3 regions of the Pseudomonas sp. 9_2_1 genome follow, and region 1 is predicted to be linked to each of the others. Evidence: riboswitches for the same ligand, from Rfam matches in the RefSeq annotation. Region 1 holds a riboswitch; each other region holds the start of a gene.

Region 1 (7,665 bases):
GCGCGGCAGCCATACGGTGGCATCGTCCAGTTGCCCTTCCAACTGCAACTCGCGGTCGATATGGGTGGCCTTGACCAGTTCGAGGATATCGCGCTGCAGCTCGCGGGCACGCCGTGGGTCGAGCAGCTGCGCTTCGTAGAACTCGTCGGCCAGCTGTTCCAGGTGGCGCAACGGGCCATAGGTTTCGGCGCGGGTCAGCGGCGGCATCAGGTGATCGATGATCACCGCCTGGGTGCGCCGCTTGGCCTGGGCACCCTCGCCCGGGTCGTTGACGATGAACGGGTAGATGTTCGGCAGCGGGCCGAGCAAGGCATCCGGCCAGCACTCAGCCGACAGCCCGACGCCCTTGCCGGGCAGCCATTCCAGGTTGCCGTGCTTGCCGACGTGGATCACTGCATCGGCGGCAAAGGCATGGCGCAGCCAGAAGTGAAACGCCAGGTAGCCGTGCGGTGGTACCAGATCGGGGTCGTGATAGACCGCGCTCGGATCTACCTGGTAGCCCCGGGCCGGCTGGATGCCGACGAAGGTCAGGCCATAGCGCAGGCCCGCCACCATCAGCCGGCCACTGCGGTACATCGGGTCCTGCTCGGGTGGCCCCCAGCGTTCCAGCACCGCCTGGCGATTGGCCTCGGGCAAGCGCGCGAACGCGGCCTGGTAGTCGCCCAGGCTCAGGCTCTGGGCGCAGGGGCGCTGGTCGAGGTGGTCGAGGTCGTTGGTCACGCCGCCGAGCAACTGGTGGATCAACTGCGTGCCGCTGCCCGGTAGCTCGGCCAGCGGGTAGCCTTCGGCCTGCAGCGCCCTGAGAATGTTCAGCGCGGCGGCCGGTGTGTCCAGGCCGACGCCATTGCCGATACGCCCATCACGGGTCGGGTAGTTGGCCAGCACCAGTGCCACCCGCTTCTGCCCATTGGGCAGGCGGGCCAGCTCGACCCAGCGACGCGCCAGCTCGGCGACAAAGTCCATGCGCTCGGGGTGAGCGCGGTAGCACACCACGTCAGACTGGCTGCGCTCGCTGCGCCAGGCCATGTCCTTGAAACTGACCGGCCGGGTGATGATGCGCCCGTCCAGCTCTGGCAGGGCGATGTGCATGGCCAGGTCGCGCGCGCCAAGACCTTGCTCGCTGGCTTCCCAGCCGGGCTGGTTGTCCTGCGCGCAGATCGCCTGCAGCACCGGGATGTCACGACGGAACGGGCGCAGGTTGGGCTGTTCGGGGCTGGACAGGGCGAAGCCGGTGGTATTGACCAGTACTTCGGCACCCACCTCGTCCAGCCAGGCTTCGACCTGCTCCAGGCACGCGCTTTCCTTCAGGCTGGCCACCGCGATCGGCAACGGGTTCAGCCCGGCAGCCTGCAGGCGCTGGCAGAACTCGTCGATGAACGCGGTGTTGGCCGCCTGCAGGTGCGAGCGGTAGAACAGCAGCGGCGCCACCGGGTGCTCAGGGTGCCAGTGCGGGTACCAGTCCTTCAGCACGGCGCTGCCCTTGGCCGGGTGATACACCGCCGTGCGTGGCAAGGGTTGCGGTTCGTCCCAGGCATAGTCGCGGCCCAGCCACTGGCTGGCCAGGCACTGGAACAGGTTGATGGCGTTGGTCTTGCCGCCCTGGCGCAGGTAGTGCCAGAGGCGCTCGGCCTGCTGGCTGCTGACGGTGCCAAGGCGGGTCAGCTCCGGGTCGGGGCGGTCGTCGCCTGGCACCAGGATCAGCTGTACGCCACGCGCGGCCAGCTCGACCAGCTGCTCGACGCCATAGCGCCAGTAGCCGACGCCGCCGTGCAGCGACACCAGGATGACCTTGGCATGGCGCAGCACCTGATCGACATACAGGTCGACCGAGGCGTGGTTCTGCACCTGCATCGGGTTGGCCAGGCGCAGGCTGGGGAAGTCTTCGGGCAATTGCTCGGCGGTATCGGCGAGCAATGCCAGGTGCGAATCGCCGCTGCAGAGAATCACCAGCTCGGCGGGTGTCTGGCCGAGGTCGGCAATGCTGTCATCCGGTACGAAGCCACCGGGCTGGGTCCGCAGCAGGTGCATGGGGTCAGGCGCCCAGGGCTTTGCGCAGGCGTGCTTCCAGCTGGGCCGCATCCAGGTCCTGGCCGATCAGCACCAGGCGGGTGATGCGCGGCTCGTCGGCGCGCCATGCGCGGTCGAAGTGCTTGTCGAAGCGGGTCCCCACGCCCTGTACCAGCAGGCGCATCGGCTTGCCCGGGATGGCCGCAAACCCTTTGGCGCGCAGCACGCCAAACTCCACCACCAGCTGGGTCAGGGCATCAAGCAGCAGGCTTTCGTCGGCTTCGGGCAGGTCGATGGAGATGGAGTCGAAGGCGTCGTGGTCATGATCGTCATGGTCGTCGCCATCGTGGTGCGAGTCGTGGTGGGTACGGCGGCCATCGATGTGCGCCTCGGACTCGGCACCCACGCCCAGCAGCACGTCAATTGGCAACTTGCCGCTGCTGGCCTCGATCACCTTGACCGCTGGCGGCAGTTCTTCGGCCACTTCGGCACGCACTTTGGCCAAGCCCTCGGCATCGATCAGGTCGGCCTTGTTCAGCACCACCAGGTCGGCGCTGGCCAGCTGGTCGGCGAACAGTTCGTGCAGCGGCGATTCGTGGTCCAGGTTAGGGTCGAGCTTGCGCTGGGCATCGACCTGGTCCGGGTAGGCGGCGAAGGTGCCGGCGGCTACCGCCGGGCTGTCGACCACGGTGATCACCGCGTCGACCGTGCAAGCGTTGCGGATTTCCGGCCACTGGAAGGCCTGTACCAGCGGCTTGGGCAGAGCCAGGCCACTGGTTTCGATGAGGATGTGGTCGAGGTCGCCACGGCGCGCCACCAGCTCGCGCATCACCGGGAAGAATTCTTCCTGCACGGTGCAGCACAGGCAGCCGTTGGCCAGCTCGTAGACGCGGCCGCTGGCTTCTTCCTCGGTGCAGCCGATGCTGCACTGCTTGAGGATTTCGCCGTCGATGCCCAGCTCGCCGAACTCGTTGACGATGACCGCGATACGGCGGCCCTGGGCGTTGTCGAGCATGTGCCGCAGCAAGGTGGTCTTGCCCGAACCGAGGAAGCCGGTAACGATGGTGACGGGGAGCTTGGCCAGTGTTTTCATGTCGCAGTGCCCTTGGCAGAATGGCGCGGGCATGCAGGACGACAGCCGCAGGCCAGGCCGGCCGGGCTTGTTCGCCACCGGATCACCCCGCCCGGTTGAAAGTCGAAAACGTTGCGAGGCAGGTCTCCTGGCTGGCACCGTTCCAGTTGCCGGCTGAAGCCAGGCTGGCGGGATGACGCCTTCCCGCGCGCTGGCGCAGTGGCTGTGTCGATCCGTTGTCGGTGCTTACAGTTGCGGGGGCAGCCGCGGCTTGTACCGCGTTCCCGTCTTAGCTTCGGCCTGGCCGAAGAACCTCGAACTGGCAAGGCTACGCAGTGGCTGGCGGGTGGTCAACCACAGGTTGCGCAACTGCGCTAGAGTAGCGTCTTTGCCCACGGTCAAGGACGCCCCATGCCCCTCGCTCCCGCCATCCCGGTGCTGCGTATCTTCTCGGTCGAAAAGGCCAGGGAGTTCTACCTCGAATTTCTCGGTTTCACGCTGGACTGGGAACACCGCTTCAGCCCGGACCTGCCGCTGTACATGCAGGTGCATCGTGACGGCCTGATCCTGCACCTTTCCGAACACCATGGTGACGCGTGCCCCGGCTCGACGGTGTTCGCCCGCATCGACGACCTGCGCGCGCTGGAGCATGAACTGCAAGCGAAACAGTACGGCTACGCGCGGCCCGAAGCCGAGCGCCTGGACTGGGGCTTGCAGATGCAGGTGTGGGACCCATTCGGTAACCGGCTGCGGTTCTGTCAGCAGATCGACGACGAGGCAAACCTGTGAAGGCATCTGGCAAGCGTGAAATGGCCAGGCTGGAGCGTGAACTGGTGATATGCCTGACCGATGCCTGCGAAACGGCCAAGGCAGAAATCATCGGCTTCAGCTGGCTGACCCACCGGCTCGATCCTGAGGATTTTCCGGCCAGCTTGCGCATAACCTGGGTGTTCGAGCAAGAAGCCGACAAGGCTGCAGCCATGGCGGGCGACGCCAAGACGCGCATGCTGGTGCTGACTGCACAAGCGTTGGAGGCGGCGGGCATAGCACTGGATCATCCGGCATGGCATGTGCGGTTCGACAGTGAAGAGGCTTGTGCGCAGGGGCATGGCGGTGATTGGGGGAAGCGCTTGGGGCGGTAGACCGTTGAAGATTGGCGAAAGTTTTGCGGCGCCTGTGAAACCGAGCGCCGCGCGGGCGGCGCTCGATTTCACAGGCGCTAAAAATCTTGCGGTGAACACCTCGCAACCTCAATTCGTGACTGGCCGTTCCCGATCTGCTGCGGATGTATTATGGTGGCATGGTGCGCATATAACAGCAGCCCGAGCGATCGGGCACTTGCAAGACAATGAGGGTGTCATGAGCAACGAAAGCATTAATTGGGACAAGCTGGGTTTCGACTACATCAAGACCGACAAACGCTACCTGTCCGTATGGCGCAATGGCGAGTGGGACAAGGGCACCCTGACCGAAGACAACGTACTGCACATCAGTGAAGGCTCCACGGCGCTGCACTATGGCCAGCAGTGCTTCGAGGGCCTCAAGGCCTACCGTTGCAAGGACGGCTCGATCAACCTGTTCCGCCCGGACCAGAACGCCGCCCGCATGCAGCGCAGCTGCGCCCGCCTGCTGATGCCGCACGTGCCTACCGATGTGTTCATCGAAGCGTGCAAGCAGGTGGTCAAGGCCAACGAAAAGTTCGTGCCACCGCACGGCAAAGGCGCCCTGTACCTGCGCCCGTTCGTGATCGGCACTGGTGACAACATTGGCGTGCGCACCGCCCCCGAGTTCATCTTCTCGGTATTCGCCATCCCGGTTGGCTCGTACTTCAAGGGCGGCATGAAGCCGCACAACTTCCAGATCTCCAGCTTCGACCGTGCTGCCCCGCAAGGCACCGGCGCAGCCAAGGTCGGCGGTAACTACGCGGCCAGCCTGCAGCCAGGCGCGGAGGCCAAGAAGGCCAACTTCGCCGACGCCATTTACCTCGACCCGCTGACTCACACCAAGATCGAGGAAGTCGGTTCGGCCAACTTCTTCGGTATCACCGCCAACAACGAGTTCGTCACGCCGAAATCGGCCTCGGTGTTGCCAGGCATCACCCGCCTGTCGCTGATGGAACTGGCGCAATCGCGCCTGGGCCTGAAAGTGATCGAAGGCGATGTCGAAATCAGCAACCTGGACCGCTTCATCGAAGCCGGTGCCTGCGGTACCGCTGCGGTGATCACCCCGATCGGCGGCATCGAGTACAACGGCAAGCTGCACGTGTTCCACGACCTGGAAAAGGTCGGCCCGGTTACCCAGAAGCTCTACGACGAGCTGACCGGCATCCAGAGCGGTGATGTCGAAGCACCGGCAGGCTGGATCGTCAAAGTCGCCTGAGTCGTTTCAGCGGTTTGAAAACGGGGCATGCCAGCAATGGCATGCCCCGTTTTTATTGGTGTGGGAGTTGGGCACACGCCTTAGGCCAGGCGACGCTGCATCAGCAGGTGCCGGACTTTGTCGAACGCCCAGTTGTACAGCACGGTGTAGGGCAGGATGATCATGAAGAAGCCCAGCTCCACCATGAACGCCTGCAAAAGCGAAATATCCAGCATCCACGCGGCCACCGGCAGGCACCAGACTACCAGGCCGGCCTCGAAGCCCAAGCCGTGCGCGAAACGCGCGCGGGCCTGCCAGTGGATCCGCTCGGTCTGTACATAACGATCGATCAGCGCGTTGTAGACCATATTCCACAGCATGGCGATCACCGACAGGGTCACCGCCAGCGCGCCGGCTGTCGCCAGCGATTTGCCCATGACCCAGGACAACAGCGGCGCACACAGCAGCACTGCGAACACTTCATAACCGACGGCGTGAACCAGGCGTTCGGTGAAAGAGACGTTTTTCATTGCAAATTCCATCCAGTGCGTGAGTCGTGCTTCCTATTTTCTTTGATAGAACAGATACTCGCGATATAGCTACCATCGGTTTTATCAATACATGCGCTACTCACCCGAAGCCTTGGTTGCGTTTGTCGAAGCCGCATCGCTGGGGTCTTTTTCCGCCGCTGCGCGCAAGCTGCGCAAAAGCCAGTCCACTATCAGCATCGCGATCGCTAACTTTGAGGCCGATGTTGGTTGCCCGCTGTTTGACCGCACTGGCCGCCATCCCACGCTGAACGAGGCTGGCCGGCAGGTACTGAGGCGTGTCGAGGCGATTCTCGATGCCAGCGCCCAGCTCGATGCACTGGCGGTGCGGCTGGCAGAACATGTCGAGGCGCTGGTGTCGGTGGTGATGTCGGACAGCTACAGCGTTACCTTCCAGGGTGCGGTAATGGCCCGGTTTGCTGAGCACTACCCGCACACCGAGCTGCGCTGCGGGCCGTCGGAGGATGCCGATGTAATCGAAATGATCCAGCTGGGCATGGCGCAGATCGGCATTCTTGCCACACAGCCCAGTTACCCTGCCGACGTTGCCGTGGCGCGTTTGCCCGAGCAGGCGGAATTCGCCGTGTACGTGGCCAGCGGGCACCCGCTGGCGGGCATTGCGCAGGTGCAAACGCAGCACCTCGAAAACGCACGCCAGTTATATATCAAGACCTACGCGCCAAGCCTGCATCTGGGCCGTGGCCAGGCTTGGTCGGCACCGGATTACCTCACCCTGCTCGAGTTCGCCGTGCGCGGGTTTGGCTGGGCCGAACTGCCCAAGGCGCTGGTGGCGCGGTTTGGCAGTGGGCTGGTGGAGTTGCAGGTGGCCGGCTATCCACGGCGGGTTGATATGGATGTGGCCTGGTCGAGCCGCCGGGCACTGGGCCCGGCCGGGCAGTGGCTGGTGCGTCAGATGTTGAATCGGTAGCCGGATAACGCCTTCCTCAAGTGTGCGCCCAGGCACAACAACCAGTACACCCAGCGACAAGCCTTCCCCCCACCCTGCCCCGTAGCCTGTCACCACGCGCCGCCCACCGCGGCACGCAGCCAAACTACAAGAACAAACGTTGGTGACCTATGCAGACAGTAGATCCGATCACCCTGGCGGTTGTACGCGGAGCGCTGGAAACAGCGCAACGCGAGATGACCCTGACCCTGGAAAAGACCGGCCGCTCCAGTGTGTTCAACCTGGCCCACGACTATTCCAACTCGCTGTTCGACCACCTGCCGGAAATGATCCTGCAAGGCCAGGACATCCCGATCCACCTAGGCTCGCTGATACCGGCCATGAAGTGCGTGGCCGAGTTCTTCGCTGACGACATCGCCGAAGGCGACGTGATCTACCACAACGACCCGGCCTACAAGGGCAGCCATATTCTCGACTGCTGCATGTACAAGCCGGTGTATTACCAGGGTGAACTGGTCTTCTGGACCGTGTGCAAGGGCCACCTGACCGATATCGGCGGCCCGGTGCCGGCTGGCTACAACCCCGATGCCAAGGAAATTTACGCCGAAGGCCTGCGCATTCCCCCGGTCAAGCTGTGGGAAAAGGGCAAGCGCCGCGAAGACGTCATCAACTTCATGCTCACCAACATGCGCGCCCGCCCCTATCAGGAAGGCGACCTCAACGCCCAGTACGGGGCCTGCAAGGTCGGCGAGCGACACCTTCTGGAGCTGCTC
Region 2 (7,665 bases), 120 kb from region 1:
CCACTGCACATCCCCAGGGCCGATCAGACCGCCAGCGCCGGTGGAGTCACGGTGCTCCAGCTCGCCCTGGTAGACGATGGTCACAGTCTCAAAGCCGCGGTGCGGGTGCTGGCCGACACCCCGTCGTGCAGCAGTCGGGGTGAAATCATGGGGGCCGGCATAGTCAAGCAGCAGGAACGGGCTGATCTGGCTGGCCAGGTTGTCGTAGGTGAACAGGCTGCGCACCGGAAAACCATCCCCCACCCAATGAGCGTGCGGGTTGCGGTGGATGCCCAGAATCTTTTTCATGAGAAGGCTCCTCTCTTGGCTGGGATAACCTTATCAATGATGTCAATCGGGCGGTAGTCAGCTGTTTTGGCATGCATCGTTCCATGGATGGAACAATCAGCCCTGCAAGAAATCGAGCACCTGATCAGCTGCCTTGCCAGGGTCCTCCTGCATGAAACAATGCCCGCCCGCTACCTGTTGCGCAGTCACATTCGGGTTGAGCGCCGCCAGCCGACTTACCGAGTGTGGCACGAAGGGATAGGTGTGCTCGCCATACAACACCTGCGTAGGGGTGCTGATCGCAGCAAGGCTTGCCCACATGCGCCTGGGGAACGAGCTGAATATTTCCACCTCACGGCTGGGCCGGCATTTGAGGACCACCGCTTCGCCGCAATCACCGATGGCATGTTCGACATAGGCCTGCAGCGCCGCATCTGCCCAGCCCTTGAAGATGCCACGGCCTTGCAGTGAAGCGAGCGCCGCTTCGCGATCAGGCCAGTGGCTGCGCCGGCTCGCGGCCTTGCGCGCCAGGGCGTGGCGCTGGTGCAGGCCAACCAGGGCCGCCGCGCCCATCACGCCAAGCATGCGCCGGCTGAACAGCACCGGGTCAAGCAACACGGCACGTGCAAACAGCTGCGGCTCACTGGCCAGCATCAGCCCGGTGAGCACGCCGCCAAAGCTGTGCCCGACGGCAAAGCGCGGCACTTCGCCGTACTCGCCACGCCCGGCCTGAAATGCCTCCACGGCCAACGCGGCGGTACGGTTCCAGCCGCGAAACGCCCCGCCATGGTCACTGTCACCGTGCCCCTGGACATCGCACAGCCACAGGTCGAAATGCTCGCCCAGGCGCATCAGCAAAGGCTGATAGGCCAGGCAGCAGAAGCCGTTACCGTGCAAGAAATGCAGCAGCGGCTTGCCGCTGGCCGCGGTGCGCCAGCCACGCAGGGTGAAGCCTTCGGCACATTCGTGGGACCAGGGGATCAACTGCATGGGCTTGGGCAACTCGCGGGCTAGGAAAACGCCGATTCTACAAACAGAAGCGGGTACAGTGAAATCACCAGCAACAGGGCCATCAGGACATTGAACAGCATCAGCCAACGCGGGTTCTGCAGCAGGTTGCGCAGCGCGCTGCCAAACATCACCCACACGCCCACGCTGGGCAGGTTGACCAGGGCGAACAAGGCGGCGATGACGATCACGTTGGTCACATAGCCTTGCGCCGGTGTATAGGTTGTAATCGCCCCCACCGCCATCACCCAGGCCTTTGGATTGACCCACTGGAACGCCGCTGCGCCCCAGAAGCCCATGGGTTTGCGAGCACCGGACGAAGCCGTGCCGACTGGCCCGGAAGTGGCGATTTTCCAGGCCAGGTACAGCAGGTAGGCCGCCCCGGTGTAGCGCAGCACTGTGTACAGCGGCGGCCAGGCCTTGAACACCTCGCCCAGGCCCAGACCAACGGCCAGCACCATGACCATGAAACCGACGCTGATGCCCACAGCGTGAGGAATCGAGCGGCGCACGCCGAAGTTCACCCCCGAGGCCAGCAACATGGTGTTGTTGGGGCCGGGCGTGATGGAGGACACGAAGGCAAACAGCACGAAGGCGGTCAGCAGGTCGGCAGAGGCGAGCATAGGGGCGGTCCACTTTCTTTATAGGTGCTGTCACACTAACGGAGTCGCCCTCCCCTGCGACCAGTACAGTTCCATTAAATTATGTAGATACACCTCACTGTATTGCTACCCGAATCAAGGAAGCCGTCAACATGAGCGTTACCATTCGCCCTGCCGTTCGCACCGATGCGCAACAGATTCTGGCCTTCATTACCGAACTGGCCGAGTATGAGCGTGCCCGTCACGAAGTGATCGCCAGCGTCGCCGACATCGAGCACAGCCTGTTCGACGAGGGCAGCACGGTGCATGGCCTGATGTGCGAACGCGATGGCCAGGCAATCGGCTTCGCCGTGTATTTCTACAGCTACTCGACCTGGCTCGGGCGCAACGGCATCTACCTGGAAGACTTGTATATCACGCCCGAGCAGCGCGGCGATGGCGCGGGGCGGCAAGTGCTGCAGCACATTGCGCGCGAAGCGGTAGCGAACAACTGCGGGCGGCTGGAGTGGAGCGTGCTGGACTGGAACGAGCCGGCGATCGGCTTTTACCAGAAGCTGGGGGCCGAGGCGCAGGACGAGTGGGTGCGCTATCGCCTGGACGGGGAGAAGCTGGCGGCGTTTGCTCGCGGTTGATGGGGCGGGAGAGCCGCTGTTAGGGGGGGCATCAGGGCCCAGCTCATATCCCGCAATTGACGCCACGCCCGCCCCATGCTCTCCTTATGCCTGCGTTCAGGTGCCCCTTCTGGGGTGAAACGGGAAACCGGTGCGTCGCGGCCCTTCAGCAGGGTCGGACTAGCCCGGTGCTGCCCCCGCAACGGTAAGCGAGCGAAGCGTCTGTACCACTGTGCCCGTAGTTCGGCATGGGAAGGTGACGCTTTTCAGGAGCCCTGCTCTTCCTCGCAAGCCCGGAGACCGGCCTGGCGTTCATGAACACCCCGCGGTGGGCGGGCGCTGTCGCATTCCCTGGGCAATCACGCTCGGGGCTGCCGCGCTTGTCCGTTGCCCACAAAAAAGCAGAGGAACGCGTCATGCCCGTCACCAGCGCCAAGCCACACAGCCTTGCCACCCCCACCACGCTAAGCCAACGCGTCGTCATCGCCGTCGGCGCCAGCCTGCTCGGCCTGTGCCTGGTCTACTTCGCCGGTTTTTCGCACATCGAGGCCGTGCACAACGCTGCCCACGATACCCGCCACAGCGCCGCCTTCCCCTGCCACTGAGTACGCCCGATGATCACGCGCATTGCCCGTACTGCGGGCTTCAGCGGGCTGCTTGCGGCCTTGTTGCTGACCTTGTTGCAAAGCTTCTGGGTGGCCCCGTTGATTCTTCAGGCGGAAACCTACGAGTCTTCGGCCCCGGCCGCACACCACGAACATGGCAGCGAAGTCGCTGCCCATGAGCACAGCGCCGAAGCCTGGTCGCCGGAAGACGGCTGGCAGCGCGTGCTGTCTACGACCGGTGGCAACCTGGTGGTGGCGGTCGGCTTCGCCCTGATCCTGGCCGCGCTCTACAGCCTGCGCGCTCCGAAGCGCGCCAGCACGGGGGCTTTGTGGGGGCTGGCGGGCTTCGCCGTGTTCTGCCTCGCGCCAACCCTGGGCCTGCCCCCAGAACTGCCAGGTACGGCTGCGGCCGACCTTGGGCAACGTCAGGCCTGGTGGATTGGCACCGCCAGCGCCACCGCCCTGGGCCTGGCCTTGCTGGCGTTTGCCCGCCACGGGCTGCTGAAAGCGCTGGGCGCCGTGCTGCTGGTGGTGCCGCATGTAATTGGCGCGCCGCAACCGGAGGTGCACGAAAGCCTGGCTCCCGAAGCACTGGAAGCCCAGTTCAAGCTGGCCTCCTGGCTGACCAACGCCGCCTTCTGGCTGGCCCTGGGCCTGCTAAGCGCCTGGCTGTTCCGCCGCTCAAGCCAGGCCTGATGCCAGTTTTTTACGCCGGTTTTGGCTGCCGCCGGGGCTGCCCGGTGGATACGCTGCTCAGCCTTCTGCGCCAGGCCCTGGATAATCAGGGCCTGGCGCTGGCCGACCTGCACGGTATCGCCAGCATCAGCCTGAAGGCCAACGAACCGGGGTTACAGCAACTGGCCGAACACCTCGGTTTGCCTTTGGTGCTGTACCATGGCGCGCAACTGCAACCCTACTCCAACCTGCTCAGCCACCGTTCTGCTGTGGCCCATGCCCACACGGGTTGCTGGGGGGTGGCCGAGAGCGCGGCGTTGGCCCTGGCAAGCCAGGGGCTCGGCACAGCGCGGTTGCTGCTCACACGCCAGGTGATGGGCCCGGCAACCCTCGCGCTGGCCTGCTGAACGCTGCACCCTCATTTATTGCAAGGACTTTCCATGACGGTCTACTTCATCGGCGCCGGCCCCGGCGACCCGGAACTGATCACGGTCAAGGGGCAACGGCTGATTCGTCAGTGCCCGGTGATCATCTACGCCGGCTCGCTGGTGCCTGCTGCCGTGCTCGAAGGCCACCGGGCCGAAACCGTGATCAACAGTGCCGAGCTGCACCTGGAGCAGATCATCGCCGCCATGCGCACGGCGCACCAGCAAGGCCAGGACGTCGCCCGCGTGCATAGCGGGGACCCCAGCCTGTACGGCGCCATCGGCGAGCAGATCCGCCACCTGCAGGCGCTGGGTATCGATTACCAGATCATCCCCGGTGTCACCGCCACGGCCGCCAGCGCCGCCCTGCTCGGCTGCGAGCTGACCCTGCCGCAGGTGGCACAGACGGTGATCCTGACCCGCTATGGCGACAGCTCGCCGATGCCACCCGGCGAGCAGCTGGCGGACCTGGCGCGCCATGGCAGCACGCTTGCGATTCACCTGGGGGTCAAGCACCTCTCGCGGATCGTCGACGAACTGCTGCCACACTATGGCGCAGACTGCCCGGTGGCGGTCGTGCACCGCGCCACATGGCCAGACCAGGACTGGGTTCGTGGCAGCCTTGGCGACATCGCCGAACGTGTCGCCGCCAAGGACTTCCGCCGCACCGCACTGATTCTGGTGGGGCATGTGCTGGGCAACACTCCGTTCGCCGATTCGGCCTTGTACCGCGCAGGGCACGCCCACTTGTATCGCCCTGGCGACTGAGCATTGCCAGGCTCACCACAGGCGTAGCAGACTCCGGGTTCCCGCTTGCGAACCGGAGTCAAGCTCATGCTGGATCTACGCCCCAACTGCGAATGCTGCGATATCGACCTGCCTGGCGACAGCCCTGACGCGCTGATCTGTTCCTTTGAATGCACCTTCTGCCGCACCTGCGTCGAAACCCGCTTGCAGGGCTATTGCCCGAACTGCAAAGGCCAGCTGGTGACCCGTCCGACGCGGGTCGGCCAGGCCTTGGCCAACAACCCCGCCTCGCCCTTGCGCGTGAATAAAACACACCTCGCCTGCAATTGACCGACCAGAAAATCGACACTCCGCCTTGTTAGCGGTGATGTCTTTCCATTATTTGTAGGAATTTTCAACAAGGCACCCGAGGATTATCAACACTTCTATACTCGGCATTACCAAACTTCAGGATTGGTCGTATCTTGCAGCGCTTCCGATTAACCCGCTTGCAGACGTATTCCTGAGTGATCCAGGAAGGCGGACCACATCCTGACAGGAGTTTTCTCATGACAACCGTGCTGATCGTCGATGACCACCCGATCGTCCGGGTCGCTTTGCGCACTATCCTCGAGCGCGAGCGCTTCCATGTTGTCGGCGAAGTGGGCGACGGCCGGATCGTGGCGCAGGTGGCCCGCGAGCTGCGCCCGGACGTTGTAATTCTGGACATCGGGCTACCCGGGCTGGACGGCATGGAAGTGATCAAACGCCTGCAGTGCCTGGAGGCAGTGCCGAAAATCATGGTCCTGACCGGTCAGGCCACCGATCTGTACGTACGCCGCTGTCTGGATGCCGGCATCGGCGCCTTCGTCACCAAGGATGAAGATACCGATCCGTTGGTGTTTGCCCTCAAGGCCCTGATCAAGGGCTATTCGACCTTCCCGCAGATGTCGGTCAACAGCAACTCGCTGGAGAGCGAACCCGTGCGCCTGGAAAGCCTCTCCAACCGTGAAATGGAAGTGCTGCGGCGCCTGGCGCGCGGTGAAAACAACAAGAACATCGGGCACTGCATGAACCTCAGCGCCAAGACCATCAGTACCTACCGAGGCCGTATCATGGAAAAGCTCAGGACCGAGTCGCTGGTTGAAATGGTCGACCTGGCCAGACGCAACGACGTCAACTGAGCGCTTGGCCACCATGAAACGTCTGCTGGCCAGTGCCGTTATCGCCATTGGCCTTTCGGCCTCGGCAAGTCTGCTTGCCGACAGCGAACCCCGACAGCTGCTGGCGCGTTCCGTCAGCGCTGCCACCCCGCTGCAACTGCCCAGCGACGACCGTGACTGGCTCGCGCGACGACAGCGGCTGGTGCTGGGTAGCTCCCGGCCTGACTATCCACCGTTCGAAATCAACGTCAGCCAGCGTGACTACGAAGGGCTGAGCGCCGATTACGCCGGCATCATCGCCGAGCAACTGGGTATTGCGATCGAAGTGCGCCGGTACGACAGCCGCCATGAAGCCATCGCGGCCCTGCGCGAGGGCCGGATCGACCTGCTGGGCAGCTCCAACGCATTCGAGGCGGCGGACGCCGAGCTCAACCTCAGTACCCCCTATGCCGATGATCTGCCTGTCGTTGTCACCCGCAAAGGCAGTGACCTGAAGAATGCGCGTGACCTTGCCGGCATGCGCCTGGCCATGGTCGACCATTACCTGCCGGCCAGCGCCGTGCACGCCCTGTATCCCAAGGCCCAGCTAAGCCTGTATCGCTCAACCCTGGCCGGCCTTGCCGCTGTCGAGCTCGGCGAGGCCGACGCCTACCTGGGCGATGCGATCAGCACCGATTTCACCATGGGCAAGAGCTACCAGAACACGCTGAAGATCGACCACTTCAGCCAGGTTGCCCCTGGCGAGTTCGCCTTTGCCTTGGCCAGCGACAACCCGCGCTTGCACCGACTGGTCGATCAGGCGTTGGCCCGCATCAGCGAAAGCGAACGCCTGAACATCCTGCGCCGCTGGAGCAGCGGCAACACCAGCCTGCTGCTTCAGCGCCACCTGTCAGTGCTGAGCGCAGAGGAGCAAGCCTGGATAGCCAGCAATCCGACCGTCAACGTGCTGGTCAATACCGGCCTGGCACCCCTCACATTCAACGATGCCCAGCACCGTCCCAGCGGCATCACCATCGACCTGCTCAAGCAGATCTCCCTGCGAACGGGGCTGCATTTCAAACCGCTGGAGAGCTCCTCGGCGCAGGAAATGGTCGAACGTCTGGCCCGCGGTGAGGCGCAGATGATCGGTGCCCTGGGTTATGGCGCAGACCGTTCGAAGCAGATGCGCTATACCCGCCCCTACCTGGTCAGCCCAAGGGTGCTGGTCACCCGCAACGATGGCTCCGCACCGGCGCAGGCCAGGGCACTGGACGGTCAGCGCATCGCCCTTGTGCGCGGCTCCCCGCAACGGGCGGCGCTGGAGGGACGCTTCGCCCAGGCCAAGGTGGTCGAGGTGGACAACCCGCTAGGCCTGATGGAAGCGGTGGCCAACGGGACTGCCGACGTTGCCCTGAGCAGCCATATCAATGCCGCCTACTACATCAGCCACGTGTTCAAGGACCGCCTGCGCATCGCCAGCGTGCTGGATGACGACGCGGCCGTGGCCGCCTTCGCCGTGGCCCCGGACCAGCCTCAGCTGCAAGCCATTCTCGACAAGGCACTGCTGAGCATTCCCCCCGATGAACTGAACCAGCTGATCAACC
Region 3 (7,665 bases), 1.3 Mb from region 1:
CGGCGATGCCAAGCCTGCCAATTACTACGGCACGCCGCTGATCGACGGCCACTACCGCAGCAGCCTGCGCTACAAGAACTACAACGTGCAGAACGACAAGCAGCACTACGTCGATGAGTGGACCCGCCTGACCACGGACTGGACGCTGAGCGACCAGGTCAGCGCCAGCAACCAGCTGTACTACATGAAAAGCCGCCGCCACTGGCGCAATGCCGAGGCGTACAGCTGGGACGCCGCGCGCCAGCAGCTGCTACGCGGCAGCTACCTGGAGATCAAGCACAACCAGGAGCAGTTCGGCGACCGTCAGACGTTCGCCTTCGATCACAGCCTGTTCGGGCTGGCCAGCAAGACGGTGGTGGGTGCCGAGTACAACAAGGTCCGTTTCAACATCGACAGCAATGCGCCGTACGACGATGTGGGCGGCGACTACATCGACCCATGGCAGCCGCAACCGGGCGACTTCCACAGCGCCTCGCCGCTGCGACCGCAATCGCTCGCCACCACCGGCACCTTCGCGCTGTTTGCGGAAAACCGCCTGCAACTCACCGATCGCCTGTCGCTGGTGACCGGCGTGCGCCGTGACCAGAACCATATCGACCGCGACAACCTGGGCACTGACAGCCGCAGCGACCGCAGCCTGCAAGGCGGCAACTGGCGCGCCGGGCTGGTTTTTGCGCTGACGGAGGATCTGTCGTTGTACGGCCAGTATTCCACCAGCGAGGACGGGGTAGACAACCTCATCAGCCTGAGCCCGGCACAGATGCACTACGACCTGACCGAAGCGAAGCAGACCGAAGTGGGCCTTAAGCAGCGCTTTTGGGAGAGGCGCGGCGAATGGACATTGGCGGCCTACCATATCGTCAAGAACAAGCTGCTGGTGGACGACCCGCTCACCCACGACAAGCAGCAGGCCGGCCAGCAGACCTCGGATGGCCTGGAGGCGACCCTGGAGCTGGCGCTGGCGCATCAGTGGCAGGTGTCGGTAAACGCGTCGCTGGTGCGCGCCAGGTATGACGACTTTGACGAGACGGTGGGTGGTGTAGCCCAGGACCGCGCGGGCAACCGGCCGGCAAACGTGCCCCGGCGCACGGCCAACCTGTGGTTGAGCAAAGGCTTTGGCCAGCAGGTGGAGGCCGGCGTGGGTGCGCGCTACGTGGATGAGCGTTATGCCGACACCGCCAATACCCAGAGCGCCCCCGGGTATACCGTGGTCGATGCCAATATCGCCTGGCGGGTGTTGCCGGATGTGCGTTTGGGCTTGCAGGTGAACAACGTGTTTGACAGGGAGTATGTGGTGTCGGCGTTCAGTGGTGAGCAGTGGTTGATGGGGATGCCACGGGCCTGGTTTGCGACGGTGGATTATAGGTTTTGAACTGGGTTGCCTGGGTCGGCTTGTTTGGGGCAGGGCTGGCATAGGGATCGCATCAGGGCTGACAGGCGCTGCATATCTGGTGGCAACCACCAGGCAACACAAAAACCCCTACCCATCAAACCCCAATAAGTTATAAGATAACATTCCATTTGACATCCATTCTTGCCAGCGATCCCCCATGACAAGCGCCAGCGCCACCCCTACCCTGCTTACCCAGCGCCTGCAGAGCATCGACGCCCTGCGCGGCCTGGTGATCCTGTTCATGCTCCTGGACCATGTCCGCGAAACCTTCTTCCTGCACCATCAGGTCGGCGACCCGATGGCCATCGACACCACCGAACCGTCGCTGTTCGTCAGCCGCACCCTGGCGCACCTGTGTGCGCCCGTGTTCGTCCTGCTGACCGGCCTGTCAGCCTGGCTGTACGGCGAGAAGTACCAGGGCCGTAGCGATGTCTCGGCGTTTCTGTTCAAGCGCGGGCTGTTCCTGGTGGTGCTGGAGTTCACCCTGGTCAACTTCGCCTGGACCTTCCAACTGCCGCCCAGCGTGATCTACCTGCAAGTGATCTGGGCGATCGGCGTCAGCATGATCGCCCTGTCGCTGCTGGTGTGGCTGCCACGCGCAGCCCTGATCGCCGTGGGCGCGATCATCATCGCCGGCCACAACCTGCTTGATGGCCTGCACTTCGGTGTGGAGTCGGCCCTGCACGTGCCATGGGCGATCCTGCATGACCGCGGCTGGCTGGAGTTCTCCGACAACCTGCGCCTGCGCACCTCCTACCCGGTGCTGCCGTGGATCGGCGTGATCGCCCTGGGTTACGGCCTGGGCCCCTGGTTCGCGCGCGGCAGCGAAGCCGGTCGACGCCAGCAGCGCTTGCGGGTGGCCGGGCTGATCGCACTGCTGGGCTTTGTCGTGCTGCGCATGCTCAACGGCTACGGCGAGGCGCCCTGGAATGGTTACCCGACCCTCACGCAAACCCTGATGAGTTTCTTCAACATCACCAAATACCCACCGTCGCTGCTGTTCCTGGCCCTGACCCTGGGCTGTGGCCTGCTGCTGCTGCGCGCCTTCGAGCGTGCCGGGCAGGCGCGCTGGATCAGCGCCCTGGCGGTGTTCGGTGCGGCGCCGATGTTCTTCTACCTGCTGCACCTGTATGTGTTGAAGCTGCTGTACCTGGCCAGCGTGGCGCTGTTCGGTCTCAACCAGGGCGACTACTTCGGCTTTGACGGCATCGCCGCGGTATGGCTGGCCGCGGTATTGCTGGCGGTTTCGCTGTACCTGCCGGTGCGCGGGTTCGCCCGCCTGAAGGCGCGGCGGCGCGACATCACCTGGCTGAAGTACTTCTGAAAAGCGTTTTAACCGGCGGCGTGATGGTCTACCATGCGGGCCGCCGGTTTCCACCACGGAAATAATAGGGAATCCCAGGCCTGCCAACACGGGCCAAACGGAACTGCCCCCGCAACTGTAGATGCCGAGCCTGCTCCATCGATGCCACTGGGTGACCGACCCGGGAAGGCCGGAGCCGGGCCATGACGCATCAGTCAGGAGACCTGCCGGCCTGCATTCACCAACCGGCGGGGTGTCCGGGATTGGCTATCAGTGTTGCCCCTGCCGCCAGCGGGGGCTCGGCGATGCCTGTCCGTGCGTTCCTCACCAGAACTGTCCGATAGGAGATCGCCCCGCATGCTGCCCCGCATCGCCACCCTGCTCGCCGGCCTTGGTTTTACCGGCCTGGCCCAGGCCGCCGCCACTCACTACCCGCTGACTGTCGATAACTGCGGCCAGCCGCAGACCTTCGCCCAGGCACCGGAACGCGCCGTCACCATCGGCCAGGCCGGCACCGAAATGCTCTACGCACTGGGGCTTGGTGACAAACTGGCGGGTACCTCGCTGTGGTTCAACAACGTGCTGCCCGAATACCAGGCACAGAACGACAAAGTGCCGCGCCTGGCCGACAACGACCCCAGCTTTGAGGCGGTAGCAGGCAAGCGCCCGCAACTGGTGGCGGTGCAGTTCGAATGGATGGTCGGCGCCCAGGGCGTGGTCGGCACCCGTGAACAGTTCGACGAACTGAACATCCCCACCTACCTGCTGCCCTCGGACTGCGAAGGCAAGGACAACCTGGTGGGCGCAGACGGCACTCGCCTGCAGGCGTTCCAGGTCGACAGCATCTACAAGAGCGTCAGCCAGCTGGCCGAGATCTTCGACGTGCAGGACCGCGGCACCGCCCTGAACACCGAACTGAAAGGCCGCCTGGACAGCGCCAGGGCGCAATTGGCCGGCAAGGACCTGTCGGCGACCTCGGCGCTGTTCTGGTTCTCCAGCGCCGACCTGGACATCGACCCCTACGTGGCAGGCCGCCAAGGGGTCGCCGACTTCATGCTGCGCAGCCTCGGCGTGCGCAACGTGGTCGAGTCCAGTGAGGAATGGCCAACCGTGGGCTGGGAAACACTGGCCAAGGCCAACCCGACCTGGCTGATCATCGCGCGCATGGACCGTCGCCGCTTCCCCGCCGATGACTACCAGAAGAAGCTTGAATTCCTGCGCAGCGACCCGGTTACCCGCAACATGGACGCGGTCAGGCACGACCGCATCATCATCCTCGATGCCGACGCCATGCAGGCGGGTATCCGCCTGTTCCGCGGTGTGCAGACGTTGGCCAGTGCCTTCGCCAGCGGTAAAGCAGCGCCGTGATGAGCCGCCTGCTACCCAGCCTCGCAGTTGCCCTGGCAGCCCTGCTGGCGGCGCTGCTGGCCGGCACCGTAATCGGCGAAACCAGCCTGTCGCCGAGCGTGGTCGGCCAGGTCCTGGCCAACCATTTGTGGCAGGCCGGCTACCCGGTCGACCCGATCGACGCCGGCATCGTCTGGAACTACCGCCTGACCCGCACCCTGGTCGCCGCAGCCTGCGGTGCCGGCCTGGCCACCTGCGGGGTGATCCTGCAGGCGCTGTTGCGCAACCCGCTGGCCGAACCGTACCTGCTCGGGCTGTCGGCCGGCGCCTCGACTGGCGCGGTGCTGGTCGGCCTGCTGGGGCTGGGCAGCCTGGCACTGAGCATGTCTGCCGGCGCCTTCATCGGCGCCGTGGCGGCATTCGCCCTGGTGCTGGTGCTGGCCCGCGCGGCCGGGCCCAGCAGCAACAACGCGCAGGTGATACTCGCCGGTATCGCCGGCTCGCAACTGTTCAACGCCCTGACAGCGTTCCTGATCACCAAGTCGGCCACTGCCGAGCAGGCGCGCGGCATCCTGTTCTGGCTGCTGGGCAACCTCAGTGGTGTGCGCTGGCCCTCGGTGTGGCTGGCGGTGCCGGTGGCGCTGTGCGGTTTGCTGGTGTGCCTGTGGCATCGCCGCGCGCTGGATGCCTTCACTTTTGGCGTCGATTCGGCTGCGTCGCTGGGCATCCCGGTGCGCCGTACCCAGTTGCTGCTGATCAGCTGCGCGGCGCTGGTGACGGCGGTGATGGTGTCCATCGTCGGCGCCATCGGCTTTGTCGGCCTGGTAATCCCGCATGCCCTGCGGCTGATCCTCGGCCCCGGCCACAGCCGTCTGCTGCCGGCCAGCGCCCTGGGCGGCGCGCTGTTCCTGATTGCCGCCGACATCCTTTCGCGCACGCTGATCAGCGGCCAGGTAATCCCGGTTGGTGTTGTCACCGCACTGATCGGCGCACCGGTCTTCGCCTTGATTCTGGTCAGCCGTCGAGGGCGCCCATGACAGTCATGACCGCGCTACAGCTCGCGCCCTTGAGCTGCCAGGGCCTGGGGCTGCAACTGGCCGGCAGAACCGTGCTCGAGGCTATCGACCTCGATGTGGTGAGTGGCGAAACCCTGGGCATCGTCGGCCCCAACGGCTCCGGCAAATCCTCGCTGCTGAAGTTGCTGGCGGGGCTGCGCAAACCGGCCAGCGGCAGCGTGCAGCTACTGGGCGAACCCCTGGCGCGGTTGCCGCGCCGTCGTGTTGCTCAGGCCCTGGCACTGGTCGAGCAGCAGGCCGACACCCTCGATGCGATCAGCGTATTCGACGCCGTGGCCCTTGGCCGTACACCCTGGCTGTCGGCACTGGCACCGTTTGCCTCGCACGACCGCGCCATCGTCGAGCAAGCCTTGGCCGACCTCGATGCCCTGCACCTGCGCACACGCCTGTGGGGCTCGCTGTCCGGTGGCGAGCGCCAGCGCGTGCACATCGCCCGCGCCCTGGCGCAGCGGCCGCAGGTGTTGCTGCTGGACGAGCCGACCAACCACCTGGATATCCAGCACCAGCTGAGCCTGCTGCAACAGGTGCAGGCGCTGCCGGTAACCACCCTGGTGGCCCTGCACGACCTCAACCAGGCGCTCACCTGCGACCGCATCGCGGTACTCGACCAAGGCCGCCTGGTCGCCCTCGGCAAACCGTTCGAGGTACTCACCCCCGAACGCCTGCTTAGCACCTTTGGCGTCCATGCCCGCTACCTCACCGACCCTTTCGACGGCGCGCGCATCCTGCGTTTCCGCGCCCCCTGAACCAGGAAGTTCTGCCCATGCTGTTGCGCCCTGTCGCCCTGCTGCTCGCCAGCGCCCTGCTTGCCCCGGCCGCGCTGGCCGAGGTGCATGAAGTGAAAATGCTCAACCGTGGCAGCAAGGGGGCAATGGTCTATGAGCCGGACCACCTGCACATCGCCCCCGGCGACAGCGTGCGCTTCCTGCCCACCCAGAGCGGCCACAACGCAGCCAGCGTCGCAGGGTTGCTGCCCGCCGGCGCCGAACCGTTCAAGAGCAAGCTGAACCAGCCGTTCGAGCAGACGTTCAGCGTGCCCGGGGTGTACGGCATCCAGTGCATTGCGCACCTGGCGATGGGCATGGTGATGCTGATCCAGGTGGGTGACGCGCCGGCTGCAGAACTGCCCGCCAGCTTGCCGGCACGGGCCAAAACGCGCTTTGCAGCACAACTGCAAAAGCTTGGGGCCGGGCAATGACCCGACTGCTGCTGGCACTGTCGGTGCTGGGCCTTGCCCCCTTCGCCCAGGCCGATTCCGCCCAGTCGCAAAGCAATGGCGTTGTCGAGGATGGCAGCTGGAACATCCTCAACCGCAGCGTGTTCGACCAGCGCGACTTCAAGCATGGCGGGCGCAACAGCGCTGCGCGCAATGCTTACAAACCGCGCAGCGAGCGCAACGGCAAGGCCGAGGAATGGGCCTATGGCTTGATGGGCAGCGTGCAGTCCGGCTTCACCCAAGGGCTGATCGGTGTCGGCGTGGATGCCCATGCCTATCTGGGCGTGCAGCTCGACAGCGGCGGCGGCCGCGCGGGCAAGGCGCGCCTGCTGGGGGTGGACAACGCTGGCCACCCAAAAAACCAGTACAGCCGCGCAGGGGCTGCGCTGAAGCTGCGCTTGTCCAACACCGTACTGTCTTATGGTGAGCAACGGATCAAGACCCCGGTGTTCAGCTCGTCCGACAGCCGCCTGCTGCCCGAGACCGCCACCGGCTTCTTCCTCACCAGCAACGAGGTCGACACCCTCAAGCTGGTGGCCGGGCATTTCAACGAAAGTACCGACCGCAATGCGTCCAGCCACGACCAAGGCTTTGTGGTGAACTATTCCAACGGCCGCCAGGGCAACAGCTTCGACCTGGCGGGCGTAGTCTGGAACCCCGCCCCCGCCTTCAGCGGCAGCCTCTACAGCTCACGCTACGAGGACAGCTGGAACCAGCACTACCTGGGCAGCACGCTCAGCCATGCCCTGGATGATCGCCGCAGTATCAGCCTGGACCTCAACCTGTACCGCACCACCGACACCGGCAAGGCGCTGTCAGGGCGTATCGACAACACCACCTGGAGCCTGGTCTCGCGCTACAACCAAGGGTCGCACGGTTTCAGCCTGGGCTGGCAGCAGGTGCACGGCGATACGCCTTTCGATTACGTGACCCGAGGGGCGATCTTCATTGCCAACGCGGTGCAGATGTCGGACTTCAACGCGCCGAACGAAAAGTCGTGGCAGGCCCGCTATGACCTGAATATGGGCGCCTACGGCGTGCCGGGGCTGAACCTGACGGCGTTGTACGTGCGCGGGTTCGATATCGATGGCAGCCACGTCGACCCTGCGGGCGGTTATGCGTACCTGGGCTACGGCAAGGGTGGCAAGCATTGGGAGCGGGACCTGGAGGCGCGCTATGTGGTGCAGAGTGGCAAAGCCAAGGGCACCACGTTTTCGCTGAGGCATAACGTGCACCGGGGCAATACGGCGCAGGCAGAGCTGGATGGGGACCAGATACGCTTGGCGGTGGAATGGCCGTTGTCGTGGGCGTTCTGACACCCCCGCGTTGC

Evidence for each region. Region 1 has a riboswitch for cobalamin ahead of cobW (cobalamin biosynthesis protein CobW). Riboswitches for the same ligand answer to the same signal wherever they lie in the genome.
Region 2: linked by a shared signal. The riboswitch ahead of AC5O5I_RS12695 (CbtB domain-containing protein) and the one ahead of cobW (cobalamin biosynthesis protein CobW) in region 1 are both predicted to bind cobalamin.
Region 3: linked by a shared signal. The riboswitch ahead of AC5O5I_RS18015 (ABC transporter substrate-binding protein) and the one ahead of cobW (cobalamin biosynthesis protein CobW) in region 1 are both predicted to bind cobalamin.

What each region holds. Positions count from the first base shown of each region.
Region 1 is NZ_CM181239.1:2,706,054-2,713,718, reverse strand. It holds gene cobN (cobaltochelatase subunit CobN) at 1-2,028, opposite strand, end outside; gene cobW (cobalamin biosynthesis protein CobW) at 2,033-3,100, opposite strand; cobalamin riboswitch at 3,201-3,411, opposite strand; gene AC5O5I_RS12175 (glyoxalase superfamily protein) at 3,491-3,868, shown strand; gene AC5O5I_RS12170 (hypothetical protein) at 3,865-4,221, shown strand; gene AC5O5I_RS12165 (branched-chain amino acid aminotransferase) at 4,439-5,458, shown strand; gene AC5O5I_RS12160 (multidrug/biocide efflux PACE transporter) at 5,539-5,967, opposite strand; gene AC5O5I_RS12155 (LysR family transcriptional regulator) at 6,059-6,913, shown strand; gene capB (caprolactamase subunit beta) at 7,063-7,665, shown strand, end outside.
Region 2 is NZ_CM181239.1:2,828,039-2,835,703, reverse strand. It holds gene AC5O5I_RS12715 (pirin family protein) at 1-288, opposite strand, end outside; gene AC5O5I_RS12710 (alpha/beta fold hydrolase) at 385-1,257, opposite strand; gene AC5O5I_RS12705 (LysE family translocator) at 1,278-1,898, opposite strand; gene AC5O5I_RS12700 (GNAT family N-acetyltransferase) at 2,030-2,509, shown strand; cobalamin riboswitch at 2,591-2,812, shown strand; gene AC5O5I_RS12695 (CbtB domain-containing protein) at 2,905-3,093, shown strand; gene AC5O5I_RS12690 (CbtA family protein) at 3,103-3,789, shown strand; gene AC5O5I_RS12685 (cobalamin biosynthesis protein) at 3,789-4,175, shown strand; gene cobM (precorrin-4 C(11)-methyltransferase) at 4,209-4,961, shown strand; gene AC5O5I_RS12675 (DUF1272 domain-containing protein) at 5,028-5,270, shown strand; gene AC5O5I_RS12670 (response regulator transcription factor) at 5,489-6,103, shown strand; gene AC5O5I_RS12665 (transporter substrate-binding domain-containing protein) at 6,117-7,665, shown strand, end outside.
Region 3 is NZ_CM181239.1:3,971,777-3,979,441, forward strand. It holds gene AC5O5I_RS18005 (TonB-dependent receptor) at 1-1,372, shown strand, start outside; gene AC5O5I_RS18010 (acetyltransferase domain-containing protein) at 1,551-2,717, shown strand; cobalamin riboswitch at 2,745-2,942, shown strand; gene AC5O5I_RS18015 (ABC transporter substrate-binding protein) at 3,054-4,064, shown strand; gene AC5O5I_RS18020 (FecCD family ABC transporter permease) at 4,064-5,080, shown strand; gene AC5O5I_RS18025 (ABC transporter ATP-binding protein) at 5,077-5,865, shown strand; gene AC5O5I_RS18030 (pseudoazurin) at 5,883-6,317, shown strand; gene AC5O5I_RS18035 (OprD family porin) at 6,314-7,651, shown strand.